Regions from separate parts of the Massilia niabensis genome, predicted to be linked through region 1. Evidence: riboswitches for the same ligand, from Rfam matches in the RefSeq annotation. Region 1 holds a riboswitch; the other holds the start of a gene.
The links. Region 1 has a riboswitch for cobalamin ahead of ACFPN5_RS21750 (TonB-dependent receptor family protein). Riboswitches for the same ligand answer to the same signal wherever they lie in the genome.
Positions count from the first base shown of each region.

Region 2: linked by a shared signal. The riboswitch ahead of ACFPN5_RS06015 (TonB-dependent receptor domain-containing protein) and the one ahead of ACFPN5_RS21750 (TonB-dependent receptor family protein) in region 1 are both predicted to bind cobalamin.

Region 1 is NZ_JBHSMU010000016.1:196,850-206,150, forward strand. Features, by position in the region: gene ACFPN5_RS21745 (FecCD family ABC transporter permease) at 1-61, opposite strand, end outside; gene ACFPN5_RS21750 (TonB-dependent receptor family protein) at 72-2,072, opposite strand; cobalamin riboswitch at 2,145-2,373, opposite strand; gene ylqF (ribosome biogenesis GTPase YlqF) at 2,454-3,416, opposite strand; gene ACFPN5_RS21760 (hypothetical protein) at 3,624-3,860, shown strand; gene ACFPN5_RS21765 (hypothetical protein) at 3,938-4,831, opposite strand; gene ACFPN5_RS21770 (choice-of-anchor X domain-containing protein) at 5,071-6,351, opposite strand; gene ACFPN5_RS21775 (hypothetical protein) at 6,341-7,219, opposite strand; gene ACFPN5_RS21780 (histone deacetylase family protein) at 7,396-8,328, opposite strand; gene ACFPN5_RS21785 (AAA family ATPase) at 8,551-9,301, shown strand, end outside.
Region 2 is NZ_JBHSMU010000006.1:1,967-11,267, reverse strand. Features, by position in the region: gene ACFPN5_RS06050 (cobalamin-binding protein) at 1-787, opposite strand, end outside; gene cobD (threonine-phosphate decarboxylase CobD) at 784-1,764, opposite strand; gene ACFPN5_RS06040 (CobD/CbiB family cobalamin biosynthesis protein) at 1,757-2,704, opposite strand; gene cobU (bifunctional adenosylcobinamide kinase/adenosylcobinamide-phosphate guanylyltransferase) at 2,698-3,258, opposite strand; gene ACFPN5_RS06030 (cobyrinate a,c-diamide synthase) at 3,255-4,538, opposite strand; gene cobO (cob(I)yrinic acid a,c-diamide adenosyltransferase) at 4,574-5,200, opposite strand; gene ACFPN5_RS06020 (FecCD family ABC transporter permease) at 5,230-6,255, opposite strand; gene ACFPN5_RS06015 (TonB-dependent receptor domain-containing protein) at 6,269-8,119, opposite strand; cobalamin riboswitch at 8,190-8,409, opposite strand; gene ACFPN5_RS06010 (histidine phosphatase family protein) at 8,441-9,004, opposite strand; gene ACFPN5_RS06005 (adenosylcobinamide-GDP ribazoletransferase) at 9,007-9,301, opposite strand, start outside.

The DNA.
Region 1 (9,301 bases):
TGCCCAGCAGCGCCAGCGTGGCGTGCTGGCGTTGGCGCTGGCTTTGCGGAGCAGGCGGCAGCTTCACGGCATCAAAAGTCGTAGCGGGCGGAGAGCTTCAACTGGCGCGCATCGCTCGGGTAGATGCCGCTGCGGCAGCCGAAGGCCTGGCTGAAATAGCGGCGATCACCCAGGTTCAGGCCGGTGGCGGCGAACTCCCAGGCGCCGACTTTTACCGCATAGCGCGCGTCAATCGTCGTATAGGACGGAATGCGCGCGCCGCAGCTGTTGTCGAAGTCGCTGCCGTAGCGCTGGGTCGACACATACTGGGCGCCGATGTCGGCGCTGTGGCCACTGCCAGGGAGCCATGCCAGGCGCGCCGTGACGACGTTCTTCGGCACCAGCACCATTTCGCGGCCGGCGTTCGGGCCGTCCGTGAACTCGGCCTTCACGTGCTGCACGTGGCCGGTCAGGCGCAGCTTGCCTGGCACAATCGCCGGCAGGTCCAGGTGGCCGTCGAGCTCGATGCCCTGGCGGCGGGTCGGGTCGAGGTTGGTGTTGACGCCGAAGCCGCCGAACAGGGTCGGATCGAAGAAGATTTCGTCGCGCAGGCGGTGGCGGAACACACGCGCCGAGACCCGGCGCGCGTCGTTCCCGACGGTCACGCCAAACTCGAGGTCGCGCGAGGTCTGCACGTCCAGCACCTGGTTGCTGAAACGGTAGCTGTTCTCGTCCGCATTCGGTACGCGGTAGCTTTCCCCGACCTTCGCGTGCAGGGTGACACCGGCAAGCGGATCGATGCTGCCTTCGATTGACCAGGCATTCTGCGACTGCGCGCTCGATTCGCGGGGAACGGTCGCGCCCAGGTCGGCATAGTCCTTCTCGAAGCGCTCGTGGCGCGCTCCAACGGCCAGGCGCGCATTCCAGGCCGCGTCCCAGCGCACTTCGTCGCGCACATAAAAGGCGCGCGAGTCCTGGCTGGCGTCGTTGCGCATGGTGCCGAAGGCGCTGGCGTAGGTCGAGACGCGTTCCCATTCGAGCAGGTCGACGCCGGCGACGAATTCGTTGAGCATGCCGCCGGTGCGCGCCAGATGGCGCAGGCGCGGCGAAAACTGGGTCTGGCGGCTGGTGTTGGCGACGTCGCCGGTACCGAAGGCCGTCTCGTAATGGCCGCGGCTGTCGCGCTCGCGGTGCGCCAGTTCGGCGAGCAGCTCGACGGCGCCGATGCGGTGCGCACCGGACAAGCTCACGCGGTCGGTCGCCAGCGTGCCGAAGTCGTTCGGGGTCAGGCTCTGGCGCGGGTTGGCCTCGAACTCGGCCAGGTTGAGCGAACCGGGGAAGCGCGCATCCTGGCGCGCGGATTCGACGCGCAGGCCGAGGCGGCTGGCGCCTGTCGCCCACTGCACGCCGCCGCTGACCGTCTTCTGGCGGAATTCGTTGTTGTTGCGGTAGTTGTCGGTGCCCTGGTGGGCGGCAGCCAGGTCAAAGGAGAGCGCGCCTTCGCCGTGGCGCACCGAGGCGCGCGCGTCGTGCTGGTCGAAGCGGCCGCGCTCCAGGCTGACCGAACCGTGGTAGCCGGCTTCGGTGCCGCGCCTGGTGATGATGTTGATCACGCCGCCGGTCGCGCCCTCGCCGTACAGCACGCTGCTGCCGCCGCGCGCAATCTCGATGCGCTCGACCGTGTCGACCGGGATCGCCGACAGCACGGCGCCCGCCAGTTCGTTCTCGTTCATGCGCACGCCGTCGACCAGGATCACCAGGTTCTGGCTGCTGTTGGTGCCGAAGCCGCGCAGGTCGAGGCCGAAGTCGGGCGAGCCGTCCAGGCTCTGGCGGCCATACACGCCGCCGATCTTGCGGATCGCCTGGTTGACGTCGGTGACGCCGGCGCTGCGGATCTCGTCGGCGCTGATGACGGTGGCGCCCACCGTGGGCAGTGCGGCATCGGCGGGGAAGCGCGAGCCGGTGACGTGGACGGTCGAAATAGCCTGCTCCTGGGCGCTCGCGGCACCGGCAAACAGGGAAAGGGAAAATGCGCAGGCCAGCGCGATCGGCTTGATTGCCGGCGCGCTGTTCAGGTCAACAGCAAAGCTCATGTTTTGATTCTTATGAAATAGGTGCACCCGGCCTGCGTCCCCGCAAGCCGGATTCAACGGACGCCCGTGGATGGGAGTCCCCCTGTCCTGGCCGGTATCCGGGCTGACAAGTCAGACCGCTTCACCTTCCTACGCCAGGGGCACAGTGGTGTTCGAAGCAGCCAGTCGCCTGGGGCGACGCTTGTTTACCGTTGCGGGGGCAGCACACGTTGGCCAGGCGCCGAGGGCGCTGGGCGTCGTGTTTCCCGTTTAACTGCGCGCGCAGATTGCGCACGCGGGCACCAGAACGGGGGTGATTATATACGTGACAAGGGAAATGTTCACCAGTGGACCCTGGCGAGGACGCGGATATGCATGTGACACCGCGCCGCCTGGCGCTTGTTATTCCGGAGCCGCCTGCGTGCCGCGCTTGCCGCGCGCGGCCTCTTCCGCCTTCTGCGCCGCCTTCTCGGCGGCGATGCGGGCCTTTTCCGCCACCTCGGCCCGGTGCGCCTCGATGCGCGCGGAGCGGCTGTCCGGCGTCTCCAGGCTGATGCGCCCGATAGCGCCGCTGCGGTAGTCGTGCAGCAGCACGTGCGCCGCTTTTTCGACATCGAATTCGCCGCCGCGCACGCGGAAACCGCGCCGCGCCGCGACCTGCTCGACCACGCCGATGCCGTCCAGGCCCTCGGTCTTGAAGCCGTAGCGCGCCGTGAGCAGCTGGGGATAGCGCTCGAGCAGCACGTCGCCCAGGAAGAAGGCCACTTCCTCTTCAATCAGCGCATTGGTGCCGATCGCGTGGCTGGCGGCAAGCATCAGGCCGTCGCTCGGCATCTCGATCTTCGGCCACATCAGGCCAGGGGTGTCGACCAGCACCGTGTGCTTGTCGAGATACAGCTTTTGCTGGACCTTGGTCACCGCCGGCTCGTCGCCGACCTTGGCCACGCGCTTTTTCAGGAGCGCATTCATCAGCGTCGATTTGCCGACGTTCGGGATACCCATGATCATGATGCGCAGCGGCTTGGTCGGCACGCCGCGGTGCGGCGCCAGCGACAGCGCCAGCGCCGGAATGCGGGCAACGTCGGCCGGCTTCTTGGTCGTCATCGGATACGCCGTTACGCCGGGCAGCGCGTCGTAATACGCCTTCCATGCGGCGGTCGCCGCCGGGTCGGCCAGATCGGTCTTGTTCAGGATTTTCAGGATGGGACGCTGGCGGAATTTGCGCATGCGGTCGACCATCGGATTGCAGCTCGCCTCCGGCAGGCGCGCGTCGAGCACTTCGATCACCAGATCGATGAATTCCATCTGCTCCTCTGCCTGCTTCTTGGCGGAGTTCATGTGGCCCGGGAACCATTGTATCGACATGCTGTGCTTTCAAAATGTGCGCGAACGAGGCGGTATTTTACGCGGCTATCGCAGGCAGTGTCCGGACGCGTTGTTGTAAAGTTTCCTCATGGAATTGTTTTGACTTGATTCGTTGCAATATCGAGTCATCCCGGACGGGCACGATGACAGCACGGCCGCTTGTGGCCGTGCTGGGTCGACACCAGTGACAACGTCATGGAGAGCATCATGGAAATCGCGCGCAACGTCGAGGTATGGATCTTTGGGGCTTTCGCGGGACTCGGTCTCGCCGCCTGCCTGAGCGGGCCGTCGGAACGCGCCGCGCCGCTGGCGGCCGCGAACGCGGTGGCGGAAACCGAGCTGGCGCAGCCACAAGGGGCCGCGCAGCCGATGTATGTGGTGTATGTGACGGCCAAGCGCCTGAGCCCGGCGGAGAAGCGGGCGACGCGCGGCCAGGCGGGGTGATGGCTTTACGGTGGGTGGACAGGGCAATCGGTCCACTGGACTGATTGCCGTCCACCCTGCAGTGTACGTTACACCCCCTACCGCGCCAGCGCTTCCATGTCGCGCCGCACCAGCGAGGTCACGCCGCTCCAGTTCCGCTCCGTGTAGTGCCCGTAGTCCTCGCCATCGTCCCGGAACACAACCGAGTGGAAAGCCCACTTGGCCCGCCCGCCCTGGTTCGGCCCCGGGCCCGCCCTCAGGTCGTTGCAGAACCAGTCGCCCGGATTGCAGAACGAGCTGCCGCCGCTGCCCGACACCCCGCCCGCACTGTGGTAAGCCACGACCTCGTCGTCCTGCCCCGGCAGCGCGAACGAATACAGCGTGCCCCTGGCACCGGCGTACATGTAGAACCAGATGTTGCGCGTCTCGTTGTGGTTGTAGAGCGCGCGCGCGGTCGACACCTTGTGCTCGTGGGCCAGCGCCTCGCTCGTCGTCCAGGCGCCGATGTCGGCCAGTTCGCTGCCGCCGGCCGACCCGGCCGCGACGCGTACCCATTTGATGTTCCAGCCGGCTTGGGTGCCGCGGGCGCCGCCGCTGGCGGGCGCGCACACGCCGGCGGCATCCGGCCGGGCGTTCGTCAGCGGCCGCGTCGAGGCCCCGTACTGGGCCAGCGTATAGCCCATCAGCATGTCGCCGGCACTGTGCACGGCCACATAGCACCAGTTGTCGCCGGTGCAGAAACAGTCGAGCGCATTGCGGATGGTGCCGCTTTGCGAGGCAATGCTGCTGCGCCCGTCCCAGTTGACCGATTTCTTGTTGATGCCGGCGGGCGTGGCGTTCGGGCCGAAATAGCTGAAGTCGTCGTAGTTGCCGATCGCCCCGCCGCCGGTGCGGCCGTTGATCCACAGGCTGTAGTTGGTGGCGCCGGCCACGCCGGCGGCGAGCAGGCCGGGCAGGCACAGCGAAAGGGCTAGGCGCGCGGAACGTCGCATGTCATCCTCCGTTGTTATTGGTGTGCAGTGCGGGTGTGCAGCGGGACGTGGAGCGGCCGACCGCTGAAGACGATTGTTGCGACATCCTCAGCAAGCCGTCAAACGGGATGCACGGCAGAGTGGCTGGGAGGATACCGAACAGCTGCGCACGCGTGCTGGGGTCGGCGAAGCGCCAGTGGGCCACGAAAAAAACGGGCGCCCGTCCCGCGGCGCCCGCTCCCGTCCCGATCAGCGCCGGCTTACTTCACCGGCCCGCAGCTACTCGCCGGGATCGGCCCGGCCGGATCGAACTTCGCCAGTTCCGCGTGCGCCTGCCTGCGGTCCTTGGCGAATTCGGTGAGGTAGCGTTCCCGCTCTTCGCTCGTCCACTCATCGTCGGCGATGCCCTCCAGCGAGCGCGTGCGGCTGGTCATCACCGGTCCTTCCAGGCGCGGCATCAGTTCGCGGTCGGGGTCGGTATTCTCCTTCAGCAGGTAGCCGTCGACATCGCGCAGGGTCAGCGGCAGCGCCGGCGCACCATCGTGCATCAGCTTGCCGAAGGCCACCAGCCTGACCTCGTTCGGCCCCGGCCCCAGCACTTCGTTGAAGGTCGCCAGCGCGAACGGCGTCCCCCTGGCGTCGTCGATGCGGCCGGTGATGACGTAGCGGCCGGCCTGGCGCACGTCGACGCGCAGGATGAAGGCGAGCGAACCGTCCACGACCGCCTCGCGCGGCGCCCCCGCCCACACCGCCGGCACCTTCGGCGAATAAATCACGTCGAAGACCAGCACGCCGTTCCGGCCCGCCGCCGTGTAGCGCACCTCGGTGCGGATGGTGCCGTGAAAGCCCGCCAGCCCGGTCTGGGCAGGCGTGAGCACGGCGGCAAAGGCGCCGTCGCCGGCCACCGGATCGGCGCCGCTGCCATCGTCGGCAAAGGCCAGCGGCACCTGGGTGGTCGGGCGCGCGCCCGCGCCGTTGCCGATGCGCGTGATGCCCGCCGCGATCGAGCGCGTGACCACCAGCGGCACGACAGTCCCGTTCGGCTCGACCGCGCGCAGCGAGAACGCGACCGATTCGCCGGCCGCCAGGTAGACGCGTGACTGCGAGGTCTGGAGCAGGATGTTCGGATTGCTGCGGCGGTCCTCGCCGCGCATTGGGTTGACCTCCGTGACGGGACGGTTCGGGTAGGCCTGGTCGGGATTCTGCGACATCGGCCGCGAGCTGGCCGGGTACTTGCTGCCCTCGCGGTAGCTGCAATAGCTGTGGTCGGCCAACTGGAAGACTTCCACCAGTTGCTGGCGGCGGCGCGCGCGTTCGTCGGCCACGGGCGGGTCCATCTGGCCGGCTACCTGGCCGAAGAATTGCGGGCCCTGGGAAGAAGGAGCGCCCGCTGCCGGCGCCGCGCTGGGCGCCGGCTCGTCCCCCTTCAGCGCCAGCCAGCCGATGGCCGCCAGCAGCGCCACGATCAGCGAAATGGGGAGCCAGCGGGGCAGGCCTGAAGCCCTGCCCCGCTTCCCTTGCGATGGACGATCAGAGGGCACTGTTCACCACGGCGTTGCGTACCACCCCGACGATCCCGCCCCAATTGCCGTTGGCGTAGTGGTTATAGGCTTCGCCGTCGTCGCGGAAACTCACCGAGTGGTAACTCCACTTGACGGCGCCGCCCTCGTTGGCGGCCGTCCCCAGGGTCAGGTCGTTGCACAGCCAGTCGCTCGGGTTGCAATACGAGCCGCCCGAACTGCCGGCCACCCCGCCGGTACTGTGGTAGGCCACGGCTTCGTCGTCTTGGCCCGGCAGGATGCCGGAATAGGCCGTGCCCTTGGCGCCGGCATACATGTAGAACCAGACGTTGCGCGTGTTGTTGTGGTTGTACATGGCGCGCGCGGTGGTGGTTTTCAGGTCCTGCACCAGCGGCTCCGACGTCGTCCAGGAACCGGCGTCGGACAGCTCCGAGCCGCCGCCGGCGCCCGAGGCGGCGCGCACCCATTTGATGTTCCAGCCGGTCTGCGAGCTGCCGTCCGCATTGCCGCAGACACCGGTCGAGCTTGGGGCCGCGTTCTTCTTCATGCGCGCCGAGCCGCCGTAATTGGCCATCGTATAGCCCATCATCAGGTCGCCGGCGCTGTGGGTGGCGACGTAGCACCAGTTGCTGCCGGTGCAGAAGCAGTCGAGCGCGTCGCGGATCTTGCCGCTTTGCGAAGCGATGCTGCTGCGGCCGTCCCAGTTGACCGATTTCTTGTTGACGCCGGCGGCCGTCGTGCCCGGCCCCCAGTAGGTCCAGCTATTGTAGTTGCCGATCGCGCCGCCGCCGGTACGTCCGTTGATCCACAGCGTGTAGTTCGCCGCTGTAGCCAGGCCAGAGGCTGTCATCAGGCAGGCCACCATCACCATCTGTAGTGCTCTCTTCACAATCTCCTCCTTTTTAAGTGGACGCCCGAACGGCCGCCAACACTGCCGGCGAAGCCAGGCGCAGCCGCTTGTTGCGGCTGAGTCGAATGTATGCCTGAGCTCGCTACCAGTCACGCACGATTGGCGAAAAGGAGAAGGTTTTGTTGCGGATTCGCAAATACGAAAAAAGCTTGCCGCTAATCAAGTTCCGAGAGAACTTTCAGGTGTGCAACGACGCTGCGGCCCAGGGCCGACAAATCGTATCCACCCTCGAGGCAGCTGACGATGCGCCCACCCGCATGTTCGCGCGCCACCGCCATGATCGCGCGCGTGATCCAGGCGTAGTCGGCTTCGACCAGCGCCATGCCGCCCATGTCGTCGTCGCGGTGGGCGTCGAAGCCTGCCGAGATGAAGATCATTTGCGGACGGTGCGCATGCAGCGCGGGCAGCCAGTATTCCTGCACCACCTGGCGCACGACGTCGCCGCCGCTGCCGGCCGGCACCGGCACGTTGACCTGGGTGGCAGTGATCGGTTCAGGCTTGGTGTACGGATAGAACGGATGCTGGAAGAAGCTGGCCATCAGCACGCGCGGGTCGTCGCGGAAGGATTCGGCGGTGCCGTTGCCGTGGTGGACGTCAAAATCGACGATGGCGATGCGCTCGAGGCCGTGGGCTTCCAGCGCATGGCGCGCCGCGATCGCCACGTTGTTGAAGAGGCAAAAGCCCATCGGCTCGTTCGGACGCGCGTGGTGGCCCGGCGGGCGGATCGCGCAGAAGGCGTTGTCGATATCGCCTGCGATCACCGCATCGGTGGCGGCCAGGGCGGCGCCGGCGGCGCGCAGGGCGGCGTCGAAACTCGCGTGGCACAGCAGGGTGTCGGCGTCGAGCGGATAGGTTTCCCCGGGCAGGGTCGGCAGGTTGTCGCGCACCAGCGCCAGCGCGCCTTCGGTGTGGTTGCGCAGCAGCGCCGGGATCTCGGCAAGCGGCGCCAGGCGGCGCTCTAGGAGCCCGTCCAGCCGCGCCAGGATCAATTGGTCGTCGATCGCCTGCAGGCGCGACGGCGATTCCGGATGCCAGTCGCCCATGTCGTGGCGCAGGCAGTCGGGATGGCTGTAGATTGCTGTACTCATGTGGTGCGCTTCATGGTGCGCTCGATGCGCTGGTAGTAGGGACGTAACCCGGGGGCGTGCAGCCGGATACAACTCAGCCATACACCGGGTTGCGCCGTTCTCGCATAGAATCATCCGGACGGCTTGCCGCGGCGTAGGAAGAAAGTTGCCAATGGCGCTAATCTACCATGTCGACCGCAGCGCCGCACTACTCCGGCATACCACTCCCTGATCGGAACCGCTATGTTCAACAAACTGCATGCCTGCGCGCGCCAGGTCAACCAGGTCGTGGTCGGCAAGGACCAGCAGGTACGCCTCGCCTTTACCTGCCTGCTCGCCGGCGGCCACCTCCTGATCGAAGACGTGCCGGGCGTGGGCAAGACCACGCTGGCGCACGCCCTGGCCCTCTCGCTCGGGCTGAAGTTCAACCGCGTCCAGTTCACCAGCGACCTGCTGCCCGCGGACGTGGCCGGCATCTCGGTCTACGAGCGCGAGAAGAACGGCTTCACCTTCCACCCGGGGCCGATCTTCAGCCAGGTGCTGCTGGCCGACGAAATCAACCGCGCCACGCCGAAAACGCAATCGGGCCTGCTCGAGGCGATGGAAGAGCGCCAGGTCAGCATCGACGGGGTCACGCGGCCCCTGCCCGACCCCTTCTTCGTCATCGCCACGCAAAACCCGGCGCACCAGGTCGGCACCTTCCCGCTGCCGGAGTCCCAGCTCGACCGCTTCCTGATGTGCCTGTCGCTCGGTTATCCGGACGCCGCCGCCGAACGCGCGCTGCTGATGGGCGAAGACCGGCGCGCGCTGCTGCGCGAACTCAAACCCGCGATGAGTCCGGCGGAGCTGCTCGACGCCCAGGGGGCGCTGCGCGGCATCCACGCCTCCAGCGCGCTGATCGACTACGTGCAGGCGCTGGCCCAGGCCTCGCGCGGCGGCATGCTGTTTGCCGAAGGGCTGTCGCCGCGCGCGGCGATCGCGCTGCTGCAGGCCG
Region 2 (9,301 bases), on a different contig from region 1:
ACAGGTTATCGTTGCGCACCGCCGTCATCGTCGGGTATTGGCGCCACATGTTCACGCCGCCGTAGTTCTTTTCCGCGGTGCCGAAAACGGCTTCCGGGTCGGCCTGCAGCACGCTTTCGACCGTCACCACGGGGGCGGTGACGGGGAGCGGGTGGAAGATGTTCTCGCCGCCGCACAGGCGCAGCGCGTCGGTGACGATGTGCTTGCCGTTGAGGGTGTACAGGGGCTTGTCCCATACCTGGTAGAACGCACGCACCACCGGACGGCCCGCGTAGCGGCTGCGCAGCGCGGCCAGTTCCCGGCTCAGTTGCGCAGCGACCGGCCGTGCCGCCGCTTCGGTACCCATCAGCTGCGCCAGGCGCAGCACGCTTTCCGGAATCCCTTCGAGCGTTTGCGGATCGCTCTGGTACACCGGAATGCCGAGCTGGCGAACCATCTCGATCTGGCGTTCGGAACTGCCGTGCATCCAGGCCACGATCAGGTCGGGTTTGAGTGCCATGACGCGCTCGATATCCACCTGGCGGTTCGAACCGATGCGCGCAATGCGCTTGGCCGCTTCCGGATAATCGCTGTAGTTCACGGCGCCGACGATGCGCGCGCCGCCGCCGGCCGCGAACAGCAGTTCGGTCACGTGGGGCGCCATCGAGATCACGCGCATGGCCGGCTTGTCGAGCGTGACGGCCTTGCCGGCATCGTCGCGCACCGTCACGGGCGGCGCCGCTGCCGCTCCCGTTGCCAAAGCCGCCTCGGTGCTTGCCAGGGCGGCAACCAGTATCCATCGTTTCATTTTTCGCTCCATTCATCGAGTGCGCGCACAAGGCGCTGCCATGCTTCTTCGTCCGCCGGCAGGCCGAGCCGGATCCCGCGTGCCGCTTGCGTAAACAGCCGGCACCAGATGCCGTGCTGCGCCAGGTGGTCATGGAAGGCTTCCGGCCTGGGCTCGGGCCACCAGTGGAACAGGTCGGTGCCGCCGGCGTCGATGCGGTAGGCCGCCAGCTGCAAGCGCAAGCGCTGCCCGGCCGCCTGGAGCCGCGCCCGCATTGCGTGCTGCCAGGCGTGGTCTTCGAGCGCGGCCAGCGCAATGTCCTGGGCCGGGCCGCTCACGGCCCAGGGGCCGAGCAGCTCGGCCAGGTCGCCCAGCAAGGCAGGATGCGCCCCCACGAAGCCGAGTCGCAATCCGGCCAGGCCGAAGAACTTGCCGACCGAGCGCAGCACGACCAGGCCGGGCTGCGCCGAGTATGCTGCCACGCCCGGGCCAGGCAGCGTGTCGCCGAATGCCTCGTCGACCACGAGCCAGCCTCCGCGCCGGCCCAGCTCGTCGGCCCACGCCAGCAGCTGCGCCGGCGCAATGGCGGCGCCGGTCGGATTGTTCGGGTTGCAGACCACCACCACATCGCTGGTCGCGATCGCAGTGCCCAAGGCCGCATACGGCACTTCGCGCAAGCTGTGCCCGTGCTTGCCCCAGTGGTGCGCATGCTCGGCGTAAGAGGGCGCAGCCACCGTCACACGCGCGGGCGGGCGCAGGCGCGGCAGGGCCTGGATCGCGGCCTGGGTTCCGGCGACAGGCAGCAAAAGCGGCGCGCCGTAATAGGCGCAGGCCGCCCGCACCAGCGCCGGGTTGGGTTCGGGCAGCCGATGCCAGGCATCGGCTGCCAGTGCCGGAACTTGGTAGCCCCACGGATTGATGCCGGTCGACAGGTCGAGCCAGTCGTCGCGGCCGTAGCGCTGCCTCGCGGCGCGCAGGTTGCCGCCATGTTCAAGCATGGACTCCTCCGAGCTTCAGCACCGCGGCCGCACTGCCGGCCAGCGCCAGCCACAGGAAGGTGGAAAACAGCACCAGGCGCCAGGCGCGCAGGATGTCGACCGGCGCTGCGTCCGGGCCGCAGCCAAGCGCCGGGCGCGATTCGAGCCGGCCGGCGTAACGCGCCGGACCGCCGAGGGCGATACCGAGTGCGCCTGCGCCGCTGGCCATCACCGGCCCCGCATTCGGGCTGTCCCAGGAGCGTGCCTGCTCGCGCCAGCAGCGCCATGCGCGCACGCTGCCGCCGCGCGGGGCCAGCAGCAGGTAGGACAGCGCGGTCAGGCGCGCCGGTACAAGATTGAGCAGGTCGTCGGCACGGGCCGCGACCCGGCCAAACAGGTTGTAGCGCTCGTTGCGATACCCCCACATGGCATCGAGCGTGTTCGCCAGGCGGAACAGCAGCGCGCCCGGACCACCCGCGACCACGAACCAGAACAGCGTGCCGAACACGGCGTCGTTGCCGTTTTCCAGCAGTGACTCGGCGCCGGCTTTTGCCAGGTCCGATGCGTTCGCGTCGGCGGTGTCCCGGCTGACGATGCGCCCGGTGAGCGTACGCGCCAGGGGCAGGTCGCCGGCGCGCAGTGCCGACAAAATGGGTAGCGTGTGCTCGCGCAGGCTGCGCAGGCCCAGGGCGAAATACAGCAGCAGGACGTGGACCGCCATGCCCCAGTGCCCGGCCAGCCACCAGCACAGCGCAACAGGCGGCGCCACCAGCAGGCTCCAGCCAAGCAGGCCGCGCGCGATGCGCGCCTGCCCACGGTTGAGCCTTGCTTCGAGCGCCTGCGCGGCGCGGCCGAAGCCGACCAGCGGATGCCAGCGGCGCGCTTCCCCCAGCAGCAGGTCGAGCGTCACCCCGGCCAACAGCAGCCACGCCAGTTGCGCCGCGTGGAGGCCGGTCAGCATGGCGCGCCCTTCAGGACCAGTGGCAGGCCCGCGGCAACCAGGATGACGCGCTGCACGCGCGCCGCCACTGCCTGGTTCAGCAGGCCGGCTTCGTCGGCGAAGCGCCGCGCGAGGGCGCCCATCGGCACGATGCCCATGCCGACCTCGTTCGAGACCAGCAGCAGCTCCCCCGGCAGTCCTTGCGCGAGCAAGTCGAGGAAGGCCGTGCGCTGCGCCTCGAACTCGGGGGGCGGCGTGAATTTACCGTCCTCCGGCACCTCGGCCACGCCGCACAGCATCAGGTTCGTCAGCCACAGTGTCAGGCAGTCGACCAGGACGATCCGCCCCGGCCTGCATGCGCTGCGCAGGGATGCCGCCAGCAGCAGGGGCTCTTCCAGGGTGCGCCATTGCGCCGGGCGGCGCGCGCGGTGGTGGGCGATGCGCGCGCGCATTTCACCGTCGCCCGCGCGCGACGTCGCCAGGTAAAGCACTTCCTTGCCCGACTCGAGCGCCAGGCGCTCGGCCAGCGCGCTTTTGCCGGAGCGGGCGCCGCCCAGGATCAGGGTGCAGCTCATGGCGCCACCGGGGTGAAGAGGGCGGCCGTCGCTGCCGGATTCGACGCGAAGTAGCCGTGGAAGTAGGACGCGGTCAGCGAACCGTGGCGGTACACCGCTTCGCCTGGCGTGCCGGCCGGATGGCGCACCGTGTGGCCGGCCGGCGCCAGGGGCGTCTCGAGGCGCGAGTAGTGGAAGGTGTGCCCGCGCAGCGGCCCGGCTTCAGTGTCCAGCGCCTGCGGACCGAGGCCGGCGAGGCGCGCCTGCATCCGGACCACGCCGGGCAGCAGGCCCGCCATCGGCCAGCGCCGGCCGTCGGGGTCGGTGAGTTCGTCCGCCAGCGCCATCATGCCGCCGCACTCGGCCAGGATCGGCAGCCCGGCAGAGAATGCCGCGGCGATCGACGCCTGCCAGCCGGCGGCGCCGGACAGCGCCGCGGCATGCAGTTCGGGGTAGCCGCCCGGCAGGTAGACGGCGTCGGCGCCAGTGGGCACCCCCTCGTCGGCCAGCGGCGAGAAAAACGCCAGCTGCGCACCGAGTGCGCGCAAGGTATCGAGGTTGGCCGGGTACAGGAAAGCGAAGGCGGCATCGCGCGCGACGGCGATGGTGCGCCCGGCCAGCAGCGGCGCGCTGATTGGCGCCGGCAGCGCATTTGGCAACAAAAGCGGCAACAGCAGCGGCAACGCCTGCCAGGCCCGCTCGTCCAGCTGCAGGGCATCGGCCAGCTCGTCGAGCAAGGCGTCGAGCCGCGGGAGCTCGCCCGGCAGGACGAGGCCGAGATGGCGTTCGGGCAGCGCCTCCGGCTGGCGCGGCAGCGTCCCGAACAGCGGGATGTCGCGTAGCGAGGCGGCGATCATCTGCGCGTGGCCGGTGCTGGCGACCCGATTGGCCACTACCCCCGCCAGGTGGACGGGGCCGTAATCGCGCAGGCCCTGCGCCACCGCGCCGGCTGTCTGCGCCATGGCCGCGGCGTCGATCACGGCCAGCACGGGAATGTCGAATGTGCGTGCCAGGTCGGCGGCCGACGGCGTGCCGTCGTACAGGCCCATCACGCCCTCGACCAGCACGACGTCCGCTTCGCGCGCCGCGTCGGCCAGGCGGCGCCGGCATTCATCCAGGCCCGCCATCCACAGGTCGAGCGTGTGCACGGGCGCCCCGCAAGCGCGTTCGAGCAGCATCGGGTCAATGAAGTCCGGCCCACACTTGAAGACGCGCACCCGCTGGCCCGCGCGCACCAGGCTGCGCGCGAGCGCCGCGGTAACGGTGGTCTTGCCCTGGCCGGAGGCCACCGCCGCGACCATGACTATCCGGGCGCCTGCACTGCCCGCCGCCCCGCTCACCACTCGGTTCCCGCCTGCGCGGCGATGCCGGCGGCAAAAGCGTGCTTGACGACGTTCATCTCGGTGACGGTGTCCGCCACCGCCACCAGTTCGGGCGGCGCACCGCGCCCGGTGACAACCACGTGCTGCATTTCCGGGCGGTCGAGCAGGTCGCCGATGACGGTATGGACGTCGAGGTAGCGGTATTTCAGGGCGATGTTCAGTTCGTCGAGTACCACCAGCCCGATCGACGGATCGGCAAGGAAGCGCCTGGCCTGCTCCCAGGCCTCGGCAGCCTTGGCCATGTCGCGTTCGCGGTTTTGCGTCTCCCAGGTATACCCTTCGCCCATTGCATGGAAGCTGACTTCATCAGGGAAGCGGCGCAGGAACAGTTCTTCGCCGGTCGACATCGCGCCCTTGATGAACTGGACGACTCCCACGCGCATGCCGTGGCCGAGCGCGCGCGCCACCATGCCGAACGCGCTTGAGCTCTTGCCCTTGCCGTTGCCCGTGTTGACGATGATGATGCCGATCTGCTTGTCGGCCGCCGCGATCCGTTCGTCGATGATGGCTTTCTTGCGCTCCATGCGCACGCGGTGGCGCTCGTTCAATGCCGCCGTCTGTTCGGGTGTCATGTCGGTCATGTGTGGACTCCGTGGTGAAGGATGCGGGCTCATGCGCGCCGCATGCGGTGCAGTTGATAGAGGAAGACGGGAGCGCCGATGATGGCGGTGACGGCGCCCACCGGCAGCTGCTGGGGCGCGACGACCGTGCGCGCGAGCGTATCGCACAGCACCAGGAAGCTGCCTCCGGCCAGCACGGCCGCGGGAATCAGGATGCGGTGGTCCGGTCCGAAGGCGAAGCGGCAGGCATGCGGCACGATCAGCCCGACGAAGCCGACCGAGCCGGCACTGGTCACGGCGCTGGCGGTGAGCATGCCGGAGACGAAGAACAATCCCTTGCGCAGCGCGCCGACGCGCACGCCCAGGGTCACGGCGGCTTCCGCTTGCAGGGCGATGACGTTCATGCCGCGTGCGTTGCGCAGCGCAAAGACGAGGGCGCCGGCCAGGACGATCCATGGCAGCGGCCGCACCGGGGCGCCGGCCAGGTCGCCGATCATCCAGAACACCATGTTGCGCAGTTGACTCTCGGGCGCGATCGACAGGATCAGCGTAATGATGGCCATGCACAGCGACGAGACGATCACGCCGGTCAGCAGCAGCATCGACACGCCGCCCTCGGCGGCGCCGTGGCGCAGGTCGCGCCGGGCGAGGGCGTACAGCAGCATCGCCACCGTGACCGCACCTGCCAGCGCCGCCGCATCGATGGTGACCGCAGCGGCCATCAGCAGCATCGCCGACAGTGCGCCGACCGAGGCGCCGGCCGAGATGCCGAGGATGTAGGGGTCGGCCAGCGGGTTGCGCAGCAGCGCCTGCATCAGCACGCCAGCCAGGGCCAGCGCGCCGCCGGTCACGAAAGCGACCGAGGCGCGCCCGGAGCGCAACTCCAGCAGCGAGGCGGCCAGCGACTGCGGACGGCCCACCAACAGCTGGCGCAGCGCCGCCGGCAATTCGGCGACCGGGACGGCAATCGATCCGGTCATGCTGGAGTACAGCATGCAGGCGGCCGCCACCAGCAGCAGCGAACCGGTGACGAGGCCGGCGCGCCGGCGCAGGGCAAGCAGATACGGAGTACGCACGGGCGCCGCCGCCTCAGCGGATGCCGTAACGCAGGCCCGCGAACCAGCTGCGGCCGCCCGTGCCGTAGTTGCGGGCCAGTTCATACTCCTTGTCGGCGGCATTGTTCACTCGCGCCAGCAGCGACAGGTCCGCATTGAGCTGCCAGGTCGCGTACAGGTTCAGCAGTGCGTAGCCGCCCAGCCGGCGCAGGTTGGCCGCGTCGTCGAAACGTGCGCCCGACACCTGCAGCTCGGCGCCAGTATCGAGGCGCCCGGCGCGGTAGTCGGCGCCGACGCTGGCGTGTTCGCGCGCCCGGCGCGCCAGCCGCTTGCCGCTGCCATTGTCGTGCGGGTCCTGCCAGTCGGCGCTGCCGCGCAGGCGCAGCGCACCGAGACGGGTGGCGCCCGACAGGGTAACGCCTTCGAGCGTGGCCGAGGCGACGTTGTAGGCGCAGCTGCCGGTACGGCCGCTGCTGCTGTCCGGGCAGGGCGTGGCCGAGACGATCATGTCGGTCAGGCGGTTGCGGAACCAGACCGCGCCCAGCTGGGTGCGTGCGCCGTCGTAGCGCAGGCCGAGCTCCGCATTGCGGCCGCGCTCGGGCCGGTTGGTCGGCACGCCGTAGCCGGGGAAGTACAGCTCGTTGAACGTGGGGGCGCGAAAGCTCGTGCCGAGGCTGGCGCTGGCGCGCACGCCGCCGCCGAAGTCGTAGCCGTAGCCGGTGGCGCCCGTATTCTTGTCGCCATAGCTCGAACGGTCCTGGCGCGCGCTCAGGTCGAGCAGGTGGGCGCCGCGCCGCAGCGCGTAAGCCGCCGCATAGGCATTCGTGATGCGCTCGCGTCCCAGCGCGGCGCTCGAGCTCGACTCGACCGCTTCCTTGCGGTGGCCGTACAGCAGCTGCAGCGTGTCGGCCCCGAGGGTGACCGTGTTTTGCCAGCTCAGGTCGTCCTGGCGGGTGTCGATCTGGCTGGCGCCGCTGGCGCTGGCATTCGCAAAGCTCCCTGATTTGTCTTCCGAGCGCGCCAGCTGCACGGTGCTGTGCCAGTTCGGCAGGAACCGGTTGGTCATGAAGACGGCGGCCGTGTTCAGGTCCTGGCGGTTGCGGCTGTCAAAGCTGCCCGCGCCGCTGTCGTACTGTGCGCGCAGGCGGCTGTGCAGCACCTGGGCGCCGATCTCGTGGCCCGGCGCGAGCGCCAGGGCGAGGCGGCCGTGCGTGCTGCTGCGGCGGTAGCCGTCGTCGTCCGGATTGAAGCCGAAGGCGCCGGGTTTGGTGGCCGAGAAACTGTCGGACTGTTCGTGTCCCGCGCCGAAGGCGTAGCGTACGGTGCCGGCAGTGCCCGCGACGTGGGCGCTGGCCTGGCGCGCGGCGTCGCTGCCGGCGCCAAGCGATGCGCCGGCGGTGGCAGTGCCTTCGCCCTTGCGCGTGAAGATCTGGATCACGCCGCCGATGGCGTCGGCGCCGTACAGGGTGCTCAGCGGGCCGTAGACAATTTCGATGCGGTCGACGGCCTCGAGCGGGACGGCGTTCCAGCTGGCCACGCCGCTGGTGGAGGAGCCGATGCGCACGCCGTCGAGCAGCACGACGACCTGGTTGCTGTTGGCGCCGCGCAGGAAGACACTGGTGCTGGCGCCGGCGCCGCCGTTGCGGGCGATTTCGATGCCGGGCTGGCGCTGCAGCACGTCGGCGACCGATCCGGCGCCCGAGCGGGCGATTTCCCTGGCGTCGACGACGACGGTCTGGGCGATGACGTCCGGTGCGCGCTGCGGGCTGCGGGTTGCGGTGACGACGACGGTGTCGACAGGGTTGGAGTCGGCAAATGCGCAAGGCACAGCCATGGCAAGGGCGAGCGACGATACGGCCGCTTGCCGTGTTACGTGAAAGTTCATGACGGTCTATGGGTTGGACAACCAGCCCACGTCCCCGTAGGCCAGATTGAACAGAAGCGCATCCATGCGGACGCACCTCCACCTTTTGGCCGGTATCCGGGCTGGCAAGTGTGACCGTCTGACCTTCCCATGCAAAGCACAGTGGTCTGGGGAGACGGTTCGCCGCGTGAACGCGGCACTTGCTGACCGTTGCGGGGGCAGCACACGTTGGCCCTGAGGCAGGGCTTCGTGTTTCCCGTTTAACTGCGCCTGTGAACACAGGCGCGAGCACCAAAACGGCGCCATTATACGGTGTAGTGCGCGGTGTAGTGCGCGGCGATGTCAATTTTGCAGTAAAAGCATTTCGCCGTAGCCGATGTGGTGAGGTGTGCGCGCCGCGTCCAGCGCGGCCTCGTGCAGCGGCCTTCCGCCATGCAGCGCATGGAGCAGGCGCATGGTGCCGGCGTGGCAGATGACGAGGGCTGCCGCATGGCCCGAGTCCAGCAGGTCGCGGCGGAAGGCATCGACCCTGCGCGCCACATCGAGCACGCATTCGCCGCCGCCCGGCCGGTAGCGGAGCAGGTCGGCCGCCCAGGCATCGACTTCGCCGATGGGAATGTCATCCCAGCTGCGCAGCTCCCAGTCGCCGAAGTCCATCTCGGCCAGGCGCACATCAAAGGTGGGCGCAGCTGGCGGCGCGGCCAGGGCATGCGCCAGACCGGCGCAACGCCGCAGCGGACTGGCGTAAATTGGCAACAAGCGCGGCAGCGATCGCGGCAGGCCGGCAGTCAGGAGCCTTTGGCACACCCGTTCAGTTTCCCCGGCCGCCACCGGCACATCGCTGCGGCCATAGCACAGGCCAGGGGCGATGTCCGGGCGCGGGTGGCGCACGAGGATCAGGCGCATGGCTAGGCGACAGTGCCGCGCATCGCACCCTGGCCGAGGGACGCCAGGATGGCGAGGTAGATCGCGGCCTCGGCCAGTTGCTGGACGGCCCCGAGGCAGTCGCCCGTATAGCCGCCGATACGCGACTGGAACTTGCGCGCGAGCCAGCACGTCGCCAGCGCAGCGGCCAGTACGGCGCCGCCGAAGGCGGTAGGCGACACCATGCCGGCAGCGGCCAGCAGGGCGCCGGGCAGCAGCGCGGTCAACAGGGCAATCCCGAACTCTCCCGTGCTCATCGCCTGCGCCATCGGTTTCGAC